Regions from separate parts of the Endozoicomonas sp. ONNA1 genome, predicted to be linked through region 2. Evidence: predicted binding sites of a transcription regulator. Region 2 holds the regulator's gene; each other region holds the start of a gene.
The links. The regulator PhoB, encoded in region 2, activates phosphate uptake and scavenging genes when phosphate is short. The targets are predictions, from matches to a motif close to TGTCATANNNNTGTCANA.
Positions count from the first base shown of each region.

Region 1: a site for PhoB is predicted at 1,998-2,015, ahead of KDK19_RS12970 (ABC transporter permease subunit). Genes of this name have one in related genera too.
Region 3: a site for PhoB is predicted at 1,631-1,648, ahead of phnW (2-aminoethylphosphonate--pyruvate transaminase). Genes of this name have one in related genera too.

Region 1 covers NZ_JAHHPN010000567.1:15,280-19,554, forward strand. The annotation lists gene KDK19_RS12965 (RING finger domain-containing protein) at 1-1,708, opposite strand, end outside; gene KDK19_RS12970 (ABC transporter permease subunit) at 2,059-4,275, shown strand, end outside.
Region 2 covers NZ_JAHHPN010000290.1:6,167-10,441, reverse strand. The annotation lists gene KDK19_RS06910 (chorismate lyase) at 1-224, shown strand, start outside; gene ubiA (4-hydroxybenzoate octaprenyltransferase) at 346-1,233, shown strand; gene phoB (phosphate regulon transcriptional regulator PhoB) at 1,556-2,245, shown strand; gene phoR (phosphate regulon sensor histidine kinase PhoR) at 2,287-3,606, shown strand; gene KDK19_RS06890 (H-NS histone family protein) at 3,796-4,218, opposite strand.
Region 3 covers NZ_JAHHPN010000348.1:19,528-23,802, reverse strand. The annotation lists gene KDK19_RS07950 (YifB family Mg chelatase-like AAA ATPase) at 1-130, shown strand, start outside; gene phnW (2-aminoethylphosphonate--pyruvate transaminase) at 290-1,441, opposite strand; gene phnR (phosphonate utilization transcriptional regulator PhnR) at 1,710-2,435, shown strand; gene KDK19_RS07935 (phosphonatase-like hydrolase) at 2,535-3,203, shown strand; gene KDK19_RS07930 (putative 2-aminoethylphosphonate ABC transporter substrate-binding protein) at 3,381-4,275, shown strand, end outside.

The DNA.
Region 1 (4,275 bases), on a different contig from region 2:
TCGGCTTAAGTGCCCGTGACTGCTCAACAATGGCCGGATCATTGCTACCTTGTGCCGTTCTCAATCTTAGAGCGATAACACGGTCATCGTCAGGCCAGGGCTTTCTCCCTGCCTCAATGTGTGACATCAGATGATGCAAGGAGTACAAACTAACTGACGGCAAAAGTGCCCGCGCCTGCTCAGCAATGTCCGGATCATTGACACCTTCTGCCATTCTCAATTCTAAAAAGATATGCCCATCATTTTCAGGCCAGGTTGCTCTCCCTGCCTGCACTTGCGACACCAGATGCCGCACAGAGTAAAAATTAACTAATGGCCAAAGTGCCTGTATCTGCTCAGCAATGTCCGGATCATTGCTGCCTCCTGCACGAATCAACCTTTCATAGACATGCCTGTCATTTTCAGGCCAGGTCCCTCTACCTAACAGCATGTCCTTCAGAAGGTGAGTCACCTCTTGCATTTCTTTCAGGGCCTCTTTCAGGATCTCTTTCCGGATCAGAAAGCGACTCAGAGCACTCAGATCATGCCGACAGATTGGGCAGTAAGGATTTATTTGCCCATTAGCTTCTGTTGTTAGCCGCGGTCTCATGCAGTCCATATGGAACAGATGCATACATGATGTTTTCACCACGTCGTCAGATTGTTCAAAATTAAGCAGGCATACGCTGCAAGTTTTTCCAGCATATTCAACCTCCTGCGCTTCTTCAAAGTCATTCGAATCAGATTGAGGCAGCATAAATACGGGATACAACATAACTGTTTCTGACTGATGCACCTGCCCAAAACCCGGCAAACCTTTCCCTGATAGTTGAGCAAGTAGTTCCGAGGCATCCAGCGGTACCTGGCTGAATAAAGACTTATTGAATGCCTTCTTCTGGGAAATCCCTGTTAAAGCCGCAGATAAATCTGTGTCGCTGACGAATTGTCGGGATGCATTGGAAGTGGTGAGATATCCATTATGAAACCACTGTTTTGCCCGCTGGCTGATCCCGGCCAGAGCCAACAGGTAGTCAAACTGCCAGTCGGGCATATTAAGCAATCCCTTGCCAGGAATGCCGGGTATAAATGGAGGAGGTGTTGGTGGGTCGGGTGGAAATCCACTTCCTGATAATCGCAAGGCGCGTTCAGGTGCTGATGAGGGCGATTCTGGCAGTGCGGAGCTCGTGCTATTTTTCTCTCTTTTCTCATAAAAATTATCTGAAGACATCAGCCACTGCCACAAAGATGACAGGAGGGAGCCAAGCTGCTGGACAAATGAACCCGTGCCATCATCAATTGACCAGACCGGTGAGGATATATAGAACCATTGCGTTCCTGCCTGCGCTGCTTCATAGCTATCTGTAACCCCATCACCCTCGCCATTGGCGGTTCCATCTGCCTGCAATTCGGGGTCGATACACAAGAAGTTTCCTTCTTCCATTGAGGGAATGTCGAGATCGCCATTCAGGAAATAACAGCTACATGAACCTTCAGCCATTGGCACCCTGCCAATATAATAAGCGTTGGTGACGAACAGGGTTTCTTCAAGCGAGGGCAGAGAGCCTTCAGGAAAAAAGCAGACAAATTCGGGTACCAGACATCCCTCTTGATCATATGTCCCACTTGCAACGATGAGCGTACGTCCCCGAGAGTTGGCAGCAGCAAGTCCACTGATGGCCGTAGAGAGCAAGAGTGTACATACGAAGGAAAACAGTTTTAAGTTGCACACAAATTTTCGCTTTTCTTCAGTCGGAGCCTCAGTGTAGCTCATAGTACGTGGGCGCTTGCTCAAAAGTTAGCAATCCCATCAGCACTCACTGCGCAGCTCGCCTTCTTTCAGGAAAAACCAAAAAGCAAAGACCAGTAAAAGTGGATGTACTATAAGTATCGAAATAGAGTGTAAGTTGGCTGCAGCGCTTTTCAGACAGTTCATTCGGTCACGACTGTTTATCGACACTGACGGGGATACCGTTTTGAGATACTGAGAGCTGCAGTTTGGCTCTCATTTTTTTCAATTTTGTCATATTTCTGTAACACAGACCTTTTAAGGTACGCTCAATAATCTCTGCGACCAGTGCCATGTATCAACCAACAATAGAAGACAGCCCTGGTGTCGATTACAACACCCCGGCTCATAAACGTCATCAGTCACTTCGCTTTTTCAAAGATTACCTGACCCGCTGGGGTGTAGCGGTAGGTGGTCTTGGTGTTATTGCCGCCATCCTTCTGATCTTTATCTACCTCCTTTATGAAGTAGCGCCCTTGTTCAAAAGTGCAGAAATTGAACCCACCAGTACCTGGACACAGACGATTACCGGGGAGCAGCGCCCGCTCTATCAGAGCATGGAAGAACAGGCTGAACTGGCGTTCTCCATCACTGCCGACGGGGCCCTGACTTTTGCATCCACCCAAACCGGAGAGCAGAAATATCGCTATTCCCTGCCCCTTCCTGCCGGAACCTCAGTTACCACAATTACGAGTGCACCATCCGACAACAACCTGCTGGCAGCCGGTCTCAGCAACGGTCAGGTCATTATTTTCAAGCATGCTTACCAAATTACCTGGCCTGATGACAAGCGTTTGATCACACCCAAGGTCACCTACCCATACGGTGAAGAAGCGATTGATCTGGTAGCGGCTAACCAGGCTGTTTCACACCTGAGTATCAGTGACAGTGAAACTCAACTGTTGCTCACCGGTTATGGTGACAAGCGCCTCTATATGACCGCTTTTACCAAGGAAGAAGACTTCCTGACGGAAGAAGTCACGCTGGAAGAAGAAACGATCACCCTGCCTGCAGTGAATGGGCCTATTCACGATGTCCTGATTGCTCCGGATCAGCATTGGCTTTTCGTTCAGTCTGGTGCCGACGGCCTGACATTGATCGATATCAGCAACATTAATGAACCTCACGTCGTTTCAGAAACTGATCTGACTACCGACTCCGCCAGAGTAACGACCATGACGTTCCTGCTGGGTGGAGTTTCTCTGCTGATAGGCGACGAAACTGGCACGGTCAGCCAGTGGTTCATGGTCAGAGACGAACAAAACCAGTGGCACTTGCAAAGAGTTCGTGAGTTCGAGCTGGCCGGTGAACCTATTACACAGATAGTGCCTGAGCATCGCCGAAAGGGGTTTCTGGCAGCGGATGATAAGGGCAATGTTGGCATTTTTTACACCACAGCCAACAGAACCCTGTTGACTGAGAAGTTGACCAACGGCCCTGTTGAGCAACTGGTTATTGCCCCCCGAAGCAACTATATGCTGGTGAGTAGCAATGGCTCTACCGAATTCTGGCATGTTGACAATGAGCATCCGGAAGTATCCATGTCGGCTCTCTGGGGTAAAGTCTGGTATGAAGGCTATGAGAAGCCAGAATACATCTGGCAGTCATCCGCATCGAATAATGACTTTGAGCCAAAGCTGAGCCTGACCCCTTTGGCCTTCGGCACTCTCAAGGCCGCCTTTTACGCCATGTTACTGGCCACACCTCTGGCAATAGCCGGAGCCGTCTATACGGCTTATTTCATGGCACCTGCCATGCGCCGTAAAGTAAAGCCTGTGATTGAATTGATGGAAGCGCTGCCCACGGTCATTCTGGGTTTTCTGGCCGGTCTCTGGCTGGCGCCCCTGATCGAAAACAGTCTGGCGGGAATATTTGCGCTCTTGCTGATTGTTCCGATAGGCATTTTGCTCTTTGCTTTTGCCTGGGACTCGATGCCCGGTCGAATTCGTCACGCTATTCCGGAAGGTTGGCAAGCGGCCTTGCTGATCCCTGTTGTGCTGATCAGTGGTGCCATTGCCATGAATCTTAATGGAACCATTGAAGCCGCCCTCTTTAATGGCGACCTGAGAACCTGGCTGACGTCTGAGCTGGATATTCCTTACGATCAACGTAATGCTCTGGTCGTAGGACTGGCTATGGGGTTTGCAGTGATTCCCACCATCTTCTCTATCGCAGAGGATGCCATTTTCAGCGTTCCCAAACATCTGAGCTATGGATCTCTGGCACTGGGTGCGACGCCCTGGCAGACATTGGTGCGTGTTGTATTGTTGACCGCCAGCCCGGGCATATTCTCTGCCGTGATGATTGGTATGGGCCGTGCCGTGGGCGAAACGATGATTGTACTGATGGCTACCGGCAATACGCCAATCATGGACGCCAATATCTTTGAGGGCATGAGAACCCTGGCTGCCAACATTGCTGTAGAAATGCCGGAATCTGAAGTGGGCAGCAGCCACTATCGAATTTTGTTCCTTGCTGCACTGGTGCTCTTCCTCTTCACCTTTGTGGTT
Region 2 (4,275 bases):
TGGGCAATAAACCTCTGGGGGAGTTTTTATTTAACCATCCTGGTATGCGACGGGGGCCATTTGAGGTAGCGGAACTGCCGGCACGACAGTTTAATCCTCATCTGGTGGAAAAATACTCAGATGAAACAGCCTGGGGAAGACGGTCGTTATTTTATTTGCACGAAAAGTCTATTTCTGTTTGTGAAATCTTTTTGCCAGATCTGCCTGAAAAGACAGAGGAGTGAGAATCGGCCCTAACCTGATAAACTGGCGATATAATTCAAGGCCGTGAGCGGCAGAAACCTCAGCGATGACAAGAAAAGTACCGATAAACAGCCAAACACTATGATGCATTTCAGGAAACCCATGGTGGTATCAGCAGGGACCGAAGTGGTTCTGCAGCGATTCCCCCGTTTAAAAGACTTTTTACAGCTGGCCAGGCTCAATCGGCCCATTGGTATTTATCTGTTGCTCTGGCCTACACTTTGGGCGCTCTGGGTTGCAGCAGAAGGTGTGCCGAGTCTGGCGAATCTGGTGATTTTTTCGATCGGCGTTGTTTTGATGCGCAGTGCGGGTTGTGTCATTAACGACTTTGCTGACAGGAAAGTGGACGGTCATGTTGAACGAACACGTAATCGACCACTGGTGACGGGTAAAATTCAGGAAAAAGAAGCACTGATGTATTTTGTCGGCATGGTGCTTCTGGCTTTTATTCTCGTCCTCTTTACGAATGCTCTTACCATCCAGCTTTCTTTTGCCGGGCTATTGCTGGCATCGGCTTACCCTTTCGCAAAAAGACATACTCATCTGCCTCAGGTGGTTCTGGGGGCTGCTTTTGGTTGGTCGATACCCATGGCTTTTGCGGCTCAGAGCGGAGCCCTGGGAAACATCGTCTGGCTGATGTTTCTGGCCAATCTTTTCTGGACGGTGGCTTACGATACTCAATACGCCATGGTGGATCGAGACGATGATCTGAAAGTAGGCATCAAGTCCACTGCTATTCTGTTTGGTGAGATGGATAACCTGATCGTAGGTAGCCTGCAAGTGCTTACTCTGCTAACTCTCGCCATGGTAGGCCATCAGCTGGAGTTGGGCGTTCTGTACTTTCTCTCACTGATCGCTGTTGCAGCCCTTTTCGTTTATCAGCAATGGTTAACTCGTCGTCGTGAGCGTGAGGCCTGCTTTAAGGCATTTCTTAACAACCACTGGGCTGGAGCCATTGTCTTTGTCGGGTTTGTGGTGAGCTATCTTTGATATGCAATGCGGTTTGAAATCCTAGTGGTATGTACCGGCATAAATGGCTAAAAACCATGTCCTGCGAGCTCTTAAGCAATATTTTTGTTTTCAGAGTCTGGTGGCAGTCTGGGGTGTGTCATCTGTCTGTAACATTTCAAAGGTGTAATGTCCGGTGTATAGTGCGGTTGATCAAAGTAATGAGAAGCAGCTCTGAGCGATCAAAACAGCTCTGAGCGATCAAAAAGACATTACCCTTCCGGTAAAGACCCAACGAGCTGCTGCTGACAGATGCCAGAAAGTCACCGCCGAAATCGAATCGACAGATAACAGGTAGAGATTAATGCCAGGAAAGACCATTCTGATCGTAGATGACGAAGCACCGATTCGCGAAATGGTGACTGTTGCTCTGGAAATGGCAGGGTATGATTGTCTTGAGGCAGCTGATGCGAAAGAAGCGCACTCTCTGATCGTGGATAACAAACCAGATTTGATCCTGCTGGACTGGATGTTGCCCGATGTCTCCGGCATAGAACTGGCTCGTCGTCTAAAGCGCAACGAGCTGACTTCTGAAATCCCCATCGTCATGTTGACGGCCAAAGGTGAAGAAGACCACAAAATCCAGGGACTCGAGACCGGAGCCGATGACTATATCACAAAGCCTTTTTCTCCCCGTGAATTGGCTGCTCGTTTAAAAGCAGTTCTTCGCCGTACAGGTGGGTTTGATAATCAGTCTCCCATTGTCATCAACGGGTTGGAACTGGACCCGGTCAGCCACAGGGTCTCCATTGATGGCTCGCCTGCTGAAATAGGACCTACCGAGTACCGTTTGCTGCAGTTTTTCCTGACGCACCAGGAGCGCGCCTATACCCGTGGGCAGTTGTTGGATCAGGTCTGGGGTGGCAATGTTTATGTTGAAGAGCGAACCGTAGATGTACACATACGACGTTTGCGAAAAGCGTTGGGTGATAATTACGAAGCTTTTGTGCAAACTGTTCGTGGTACCGGATATCGTTTCTCAACCAGGGTGTAAACTTTCTATGCTCGTTGGTCAGGCCCCTGGTCGGGAGTAATATGACAACAATTTCAAAAACCCGTTTGCTGAGCCGTATGGTTGCTTACTTGGTTGTTGGGTTTTCCCTGGGCTGGCTAATTGGAGAACCTTTTTTAGGGCTCTGTGTGGTGATGGGAGGTTATTTTGTCTGGAGCTTCCGCCAACTTTTCAAACTACTGGTCTGGCTGAATGATCCCAAGGCCAGGAGCAAAGAACCCCCTGAGAGTAAAGGGTTCTGGGGTGAAATTTTTGATGGTATCTATCGATTACAGAAACAGCACAGTCGCTCCCGGCAAAAGCTGGCCGGAGTGATTGAGCGCGTTCAGGAATCAACTGCTGCGCTTAATGACGGTGTTGTGATGATCGATAATCAGAGTAACCTGGAATGGTGGAATCCTGCTGCTGAAAGCTTGATGGGTCTGAAGACGCCTGACGATAAAGGGCAATTGATTACCAACCTGTTGCGTGATCCAAGGTTTGCTGACTACTTTGAGCAGGGTGGTTATCAAAAAGCTCTTGAGATTCCCTCTCCTGTCAATCCGGATTATCAACTGCAATTTAATATAACGGTGTATGGCAAAGGCAATCGTCTGATGACCGTGAGAGATGTCACGCGTTTGAATCAGCTGGAGGTCATGAGAAAAGACTTTGTTGCTAATGTTTCTCATGAATTGAGAACACCGCTGACAGTTGTGTCCGGGTACCTTGAAACCATGCTGGACAGTCTGGGCCCCGATTCAGGCCTGCCTCCTGTTTGGGAGAAAGCGCTAAACAGGATGCAGGAACAGTCACTGAGAATGCAGAATCTGGTGGCAGACCTGCTGTTGCTGTCCAAGCTGGAGTCGGCCGAAGCTCAGGCAGATGAAAACGGGGTGCATCTTAAAACCATGCTGAACAGCATTGTTGAAGACGGGTGTGCACTCAGTGGCGAAAACCAGCATCAGATTTCACTGGACTGTCCTGAAGATGTCTTTTTGGCTGGCAGTAGCAGTGAGTTACGCAGTGCCTTCTCGAATCTGGTCTTTAATGCTGTGCGCTATACACCGCAAGGTGGCAAGATACATTTGCGCTGGTGGCAGGATAAGGAAGGCGGACATATGATGGTGAAAGATAACGGTGTCGGTATTGACCCCATGCATATTCCCAGGTTGACTGAACGTTTTTACCGGATTGATAAAAGCCGTAGCCAGAGTACCGGAGGAACAGGACTCGGGTTGGCTATCGTCAAGCACGTCATGCTAAGACATGGAGGCAAACTCACTATCAGCAGTCATCCGGGGAAAGGCAGCCGTTTTGTTTGCCATTTCCCGGCAAAATGCCTTGAGCTGGAACACTCATGAAAAAAGCATAAGAGGAGTGGTAGCTCCTTTTATGCTTTTTAGCAGACCACCAAAAAACGATTAATCTTCTGATGGTCTCGTCATTCGAATGGTTTGTTTCTCAGAGTCTGTTACCCTGACTATTGAATGATGTCTGTATTCAAGAAACAGCGGACTGGAGGCGAGTCTGAAATCCTGAAAACGGTCGACTTATTCTTCTTCAACCACGCAGTCCAGACGCTTCTTGCCGGTGCGGTCCAGGTAACTCTGGAAGTCACGTGGCAGACGGCCTGTGGTAGAGCCATCCCACTGAACGGTGTCTCCCGCTTCAGTCCGGTATTCAAAAGTAAATCTCTGGACATTACGACGACGTTTTGGAGCCGCTACTTCCAGGTGGTCCAGATCATCCATTGAAATGCCACGCTCAGCCATGATTTGCTTAACGGCTTCAATGCTTTTCAGTTTGGCTTGACGCTCTTCGTCAATTTTATTGCGGGCTTCAACTTTCTCCTGCAGTACGTCCTGCATTCTGGAGATGATACGCTCAAGATCTTCAACATGAACATCTTTAAACAGAGAGCGGATCCGTGCTTTACTGCTCAGGCGGTGATGAATTTCTTCAAAAACGTTCATTCAAGGAACTCCCAATTCAGGCCAAATCGGTGGGGTATTAATGATTTTCAACGATGA
Region 3 (4,275 bases), on a different contig from region 2:
GGCCAGAGCCGTACACCGAATATTGAGAGTGGCCAGAACTCTGGCCGATATCGATAAGGAAAAAGATATTCAACAAAAACATCTTGCTGAAGCAGTGCATTACAGAAAGCTGGATCGTGAGTCAGGTTAGCCTCCCGGTTTTAGAGCAGGTCCATCATCTTCAAGAAACTTGATGGTGTCGAGCTATGTAAAAAGTGGCCCTGAAGGTCAGTACGGCCTGATTTTCCAGGTCGTACTGCTTCAGCATTTTACCCTCTGGTTCAGAGAACTTGTTGACACCTCAGCGACATCAATGCCCCTGCCAGTACATGCTTTCTGAAACCGCTTTAATTAATTGACTGATGTCTTCTGGATAGACTTCCCCGATGTTGCCGATTCTAAAACAGTCGGCATCAGACACTTTACCGGGATAAATGACAAAACCTTTCCCTTTCAGCTGCTCATAAAAGCGGAGGAATTCATAATCGGGATGCTCTGGAGAGTAAAAAGAAGTAATAAACGGAGAGTGTAGCTTATTGTCTAACAGGCATCTGAAGCCCAGTTCATTCATACCCTGGACGAGCAAACGCTGATTGGTGGAGTAACGCTTGTGACGGGCAGCAATCCCGCCCTCTTCATTCAGCTCAGCCAGAGCTTGATGAAAAGCCCTCACGGTGTGAGTGGGAGAAGTAAAGCGCCACTTGCCATGATTTTTTTCCATGCACTGCCACTGATCATAGAGATCCAGAGACAGGGAGCGGGCCAGCCCTTTGCATTGGGATAAAAGAGTGCGACGGGCTATGACAAAGCCAAAACCGGGAACACCCTGAATACACTTGTTGGCAGAGCTGATCAGAAAATCAATGCCCAGCCCGGCAAGATCAATCGGGACACCGCCAAAACTGCTCATGGCATCCACAATCAGAATGCATTCATGTTTCTTCACCACAGGTGCTATGACTTCAATAGGATTCAACATGCCTGTTGTGGTTTCACAATGAACAATGGCGACATGGGTGATGGCTTTATCTTCAAACAGTATCTGTTCGATTTTTTCAGGTGTCGGAGGACTGATCTCGCCACAATTCAGAACGCTATGAGGAATCTTGAGATACTCGGCAATCTCGGCGATGCGGGCACCGTAAGCCCCGTTATTAATAACCAGTAGCTTGCCTTCATCAGAGATCACTGACCCGATCGTTGCTTCTACCGAAGCAGTGCCACTGCCCTGCATGAGGACGGCAGTATAATCCTCAGTACCCGAGGCCAGCTTTATCAGTTGACTGCGGATCTCTTCCACCACGCCAAGGTTGTAATCATCATCCCAGGTGCACCAGTCTCGCAGCATCGCTTCACGAACACTGGCCGAGGTAGAGAGAGGCCCGGGAGTCAGCAGAAGATAGGGGTTTTCCAGACTCTTTTCTTTCACAGTTGACACTTCTTTTGTAGGCATGGCTTTCATGAGACACCTGTAGAAACATAAACTTCAATCTTCTGGTATATACCAATTTGCATAAAATCATGACGGGGTCACTTTTTTCTGTAAATAGCCAATGGACATTCTTCACAAAAACTTCACATTCCAGTCTGAAAACCCCGGATAAAGAAGACCCAGACCTCAGTGAAACGAATATTTAATTGTCATAACAGCGATCATTTAATTGTCATAAATACGGCTTAGTATGGTATATACCAGTTGAGAATCCATTGACCCTGAGAGAACAGTATTTATGGGACAGGGAAAAAATCAGTATCAAATCATCCGTACAGCCCTGCATGAGCAGATTGAAAGTGGTGCATTGAAACCTGGAAGCAAGCTGCCCTCGGAGCGACTGCTGAGTGAAAAATTCAGCACCACCCGCATTACACTCAGAGAGTCATTGTCATCACTTGAAGCCGACGGACTGGTCTATCGCGAAGATCGCAGAGGCTGGTTTGTTTCACCAGAAAGAGTGACCTACGACCCCACAGTGAATGCTAACTTTCACACCATCGTCACACATCAGGGCAGAGTGCCTGGTACCCGGATGCTCCATGCCGATTTGGTGCCAGCCCCCACCAGAGTTCAGAAGCTGCTTCAGATTCCAGCTCTGACCCCGGTGTATCGACTGCAACGCCTTCGTTCAGTGGATGGGCGGAATGTCCTGTATGTAGAAAATTACATGAACCCTGCCTACTTCCCGGATCTGCTTCAGCACGACCTGTCCCGATCACTGTCTGATATCTATCAGGAACATTACAACCGACGTTATGCCCGTGTCAGCTTCAGGTTGTATCCTGTCGGTCTGAATGCCGAGGCTTCTTCTCATCTCAAGGTCACCACTGGCAGTTCTGGCTTACTGGTTGAGCGTACAAACTACGATCAGTCGAATCTATTGATTGACTGTGACTTCGAGTATTGGCGACAGGATGCAGTGGTTATTGCAGCCAACACCACTATAAACCCTATGGCTTGAGAGCTACAAATACCATCTGGTGTCCACGGCACGAGCAATCTATTAATGAGCGTTCATAAACTTTTAATTTCCAGATCTAACCACTGAAAAGAGGTCACAATGAGCAAAATTCAACTCGCCGTTTTTGATATGGCCGGTACCACGGTCAATGAGGACAACGTCGTTTACAAAACGGTTCATAAGAGTCTTGTCGACGCTGGCTACGACTTCACCCTGGATGAAGTCCTTGAGCACGGTGCAGGCAAAGAAAAACATCAGGCCATAAAAGATACTCTGTCGTCCAAAGGCTTCGACCACTCGGACTCGGAAAAAATCTTCCAGTCCTTTAAAAAACAACTGACACAAGCTTATGCGGAACTGGCAGTGACCTCATTCGACGGCGTGCCCGAGCTTTTGAAGGAGCTGCGGGCAAGAGGCATCAGGGTTGCACTTAATACCGGCTATAGCCATCAGGTAGCAACAGGCCTGCTGAAAAAGATGAACTGGATGCCCGGAGTCGAATTCGATGCTCTGGTTACAGCGGATGATGTTACAAACGGCAGACCTGCACCCGACATGATTGAACTGGCCATGGAGAAAACCGGCGTTCACGACAGTTCACAAGTGCTTAAAGCGGGTGATTCTGCCATTGATATTGAGGAAGGAAAAAATGCCCACTGTGGTATCACCGTTGGTGTGACCACCGGAGCCCAGAGCCGGGAGCAACTGGCAAGAGCCGCGCCAACGCTAGTGCTCGATAGCTTAACCGAGATTCTCAAACACATTTAAACGCTCGTCACCCACCTGCTATCCCCGGCTGGGTGACTCCATAGTCTCGCCTCTCCAATTAAAAATGTCACAGAGACGCAAAAGATCTGTAATATTTTAGTCACCTCCTTCTCGTAGAATTCTGTCATCCCTTCTGGTATTGACCAGAATAAAATGATTGTCTGACTGGAGAGACCCATGAAAAAGCATCTGACAGCCCTGACCCTTGCAGTCACTTCGATTTTCAGCGCCTCATCTTTTGCCGCATCTCCTGTGGAGTTGACGGTTTATACTGCTTTTGAGACTGACCTTCTGAATCGCTACAAAAAAGCCTTTGAGCAGGAAAACCCGGATGTCAGCATCAAATGGGTACGGGACTCTACCGGCATCATGACGGCTAAACTGCTGGCAGAAAAAAATAACAGCAGGGCAGACGTCGTATGGGGTCTGGCCGGTTCCAGCATGGCACTGCTGAAGGATGCAGGCGTGCTGGACACATACACGCCTAAAGGTCTGGATGAAATCAAGGCACAGCTGGTTGATCCTGAAGCCGCCAAAGCCTGGTTTGGCAATCAGGCTTACTTCAACGTGATTTGCTACAACGAAGCAGTAGCCAAAGCCAAAAATCTGCCCAAACCTCAATCCTGGCAAGACCTGCTTGATCCGGTCTATCAGGGTCAGATTGCCATGCCTAATCCGGCCTCTTCCGGTACTGGCTATATGCAGGTTTCCGCCTGGCTACAAAGCATGGGCCAAGACAAGGGCTGGGCCTATATGGATAAGCTCAACAACAACATGGCCCAATACACTCACTCAGGCTCCAAGCCCTGCGTTCAGGCTGCCATGGGTGAAGTGGCTATTGGTATTTCCATGGCCGTTCGCGGGGCCCAACTGAAAAGTCAGGGCGCACCACTGGACCTGATTCTTCCCAAAGGCGGCATTGGCTGGGATGTGGAGTCAGTTGGTTTGGTGGCAGGCACCGACCAGGCTGCAGCTGCGAAAAAACTGATCGACTGGTCTCTCAGCCAGCAGGCCAATGAACAATATGTTGAGGCTTACCCCGTTGTGGGCCACAAAGACGTCAGTAAAAAAG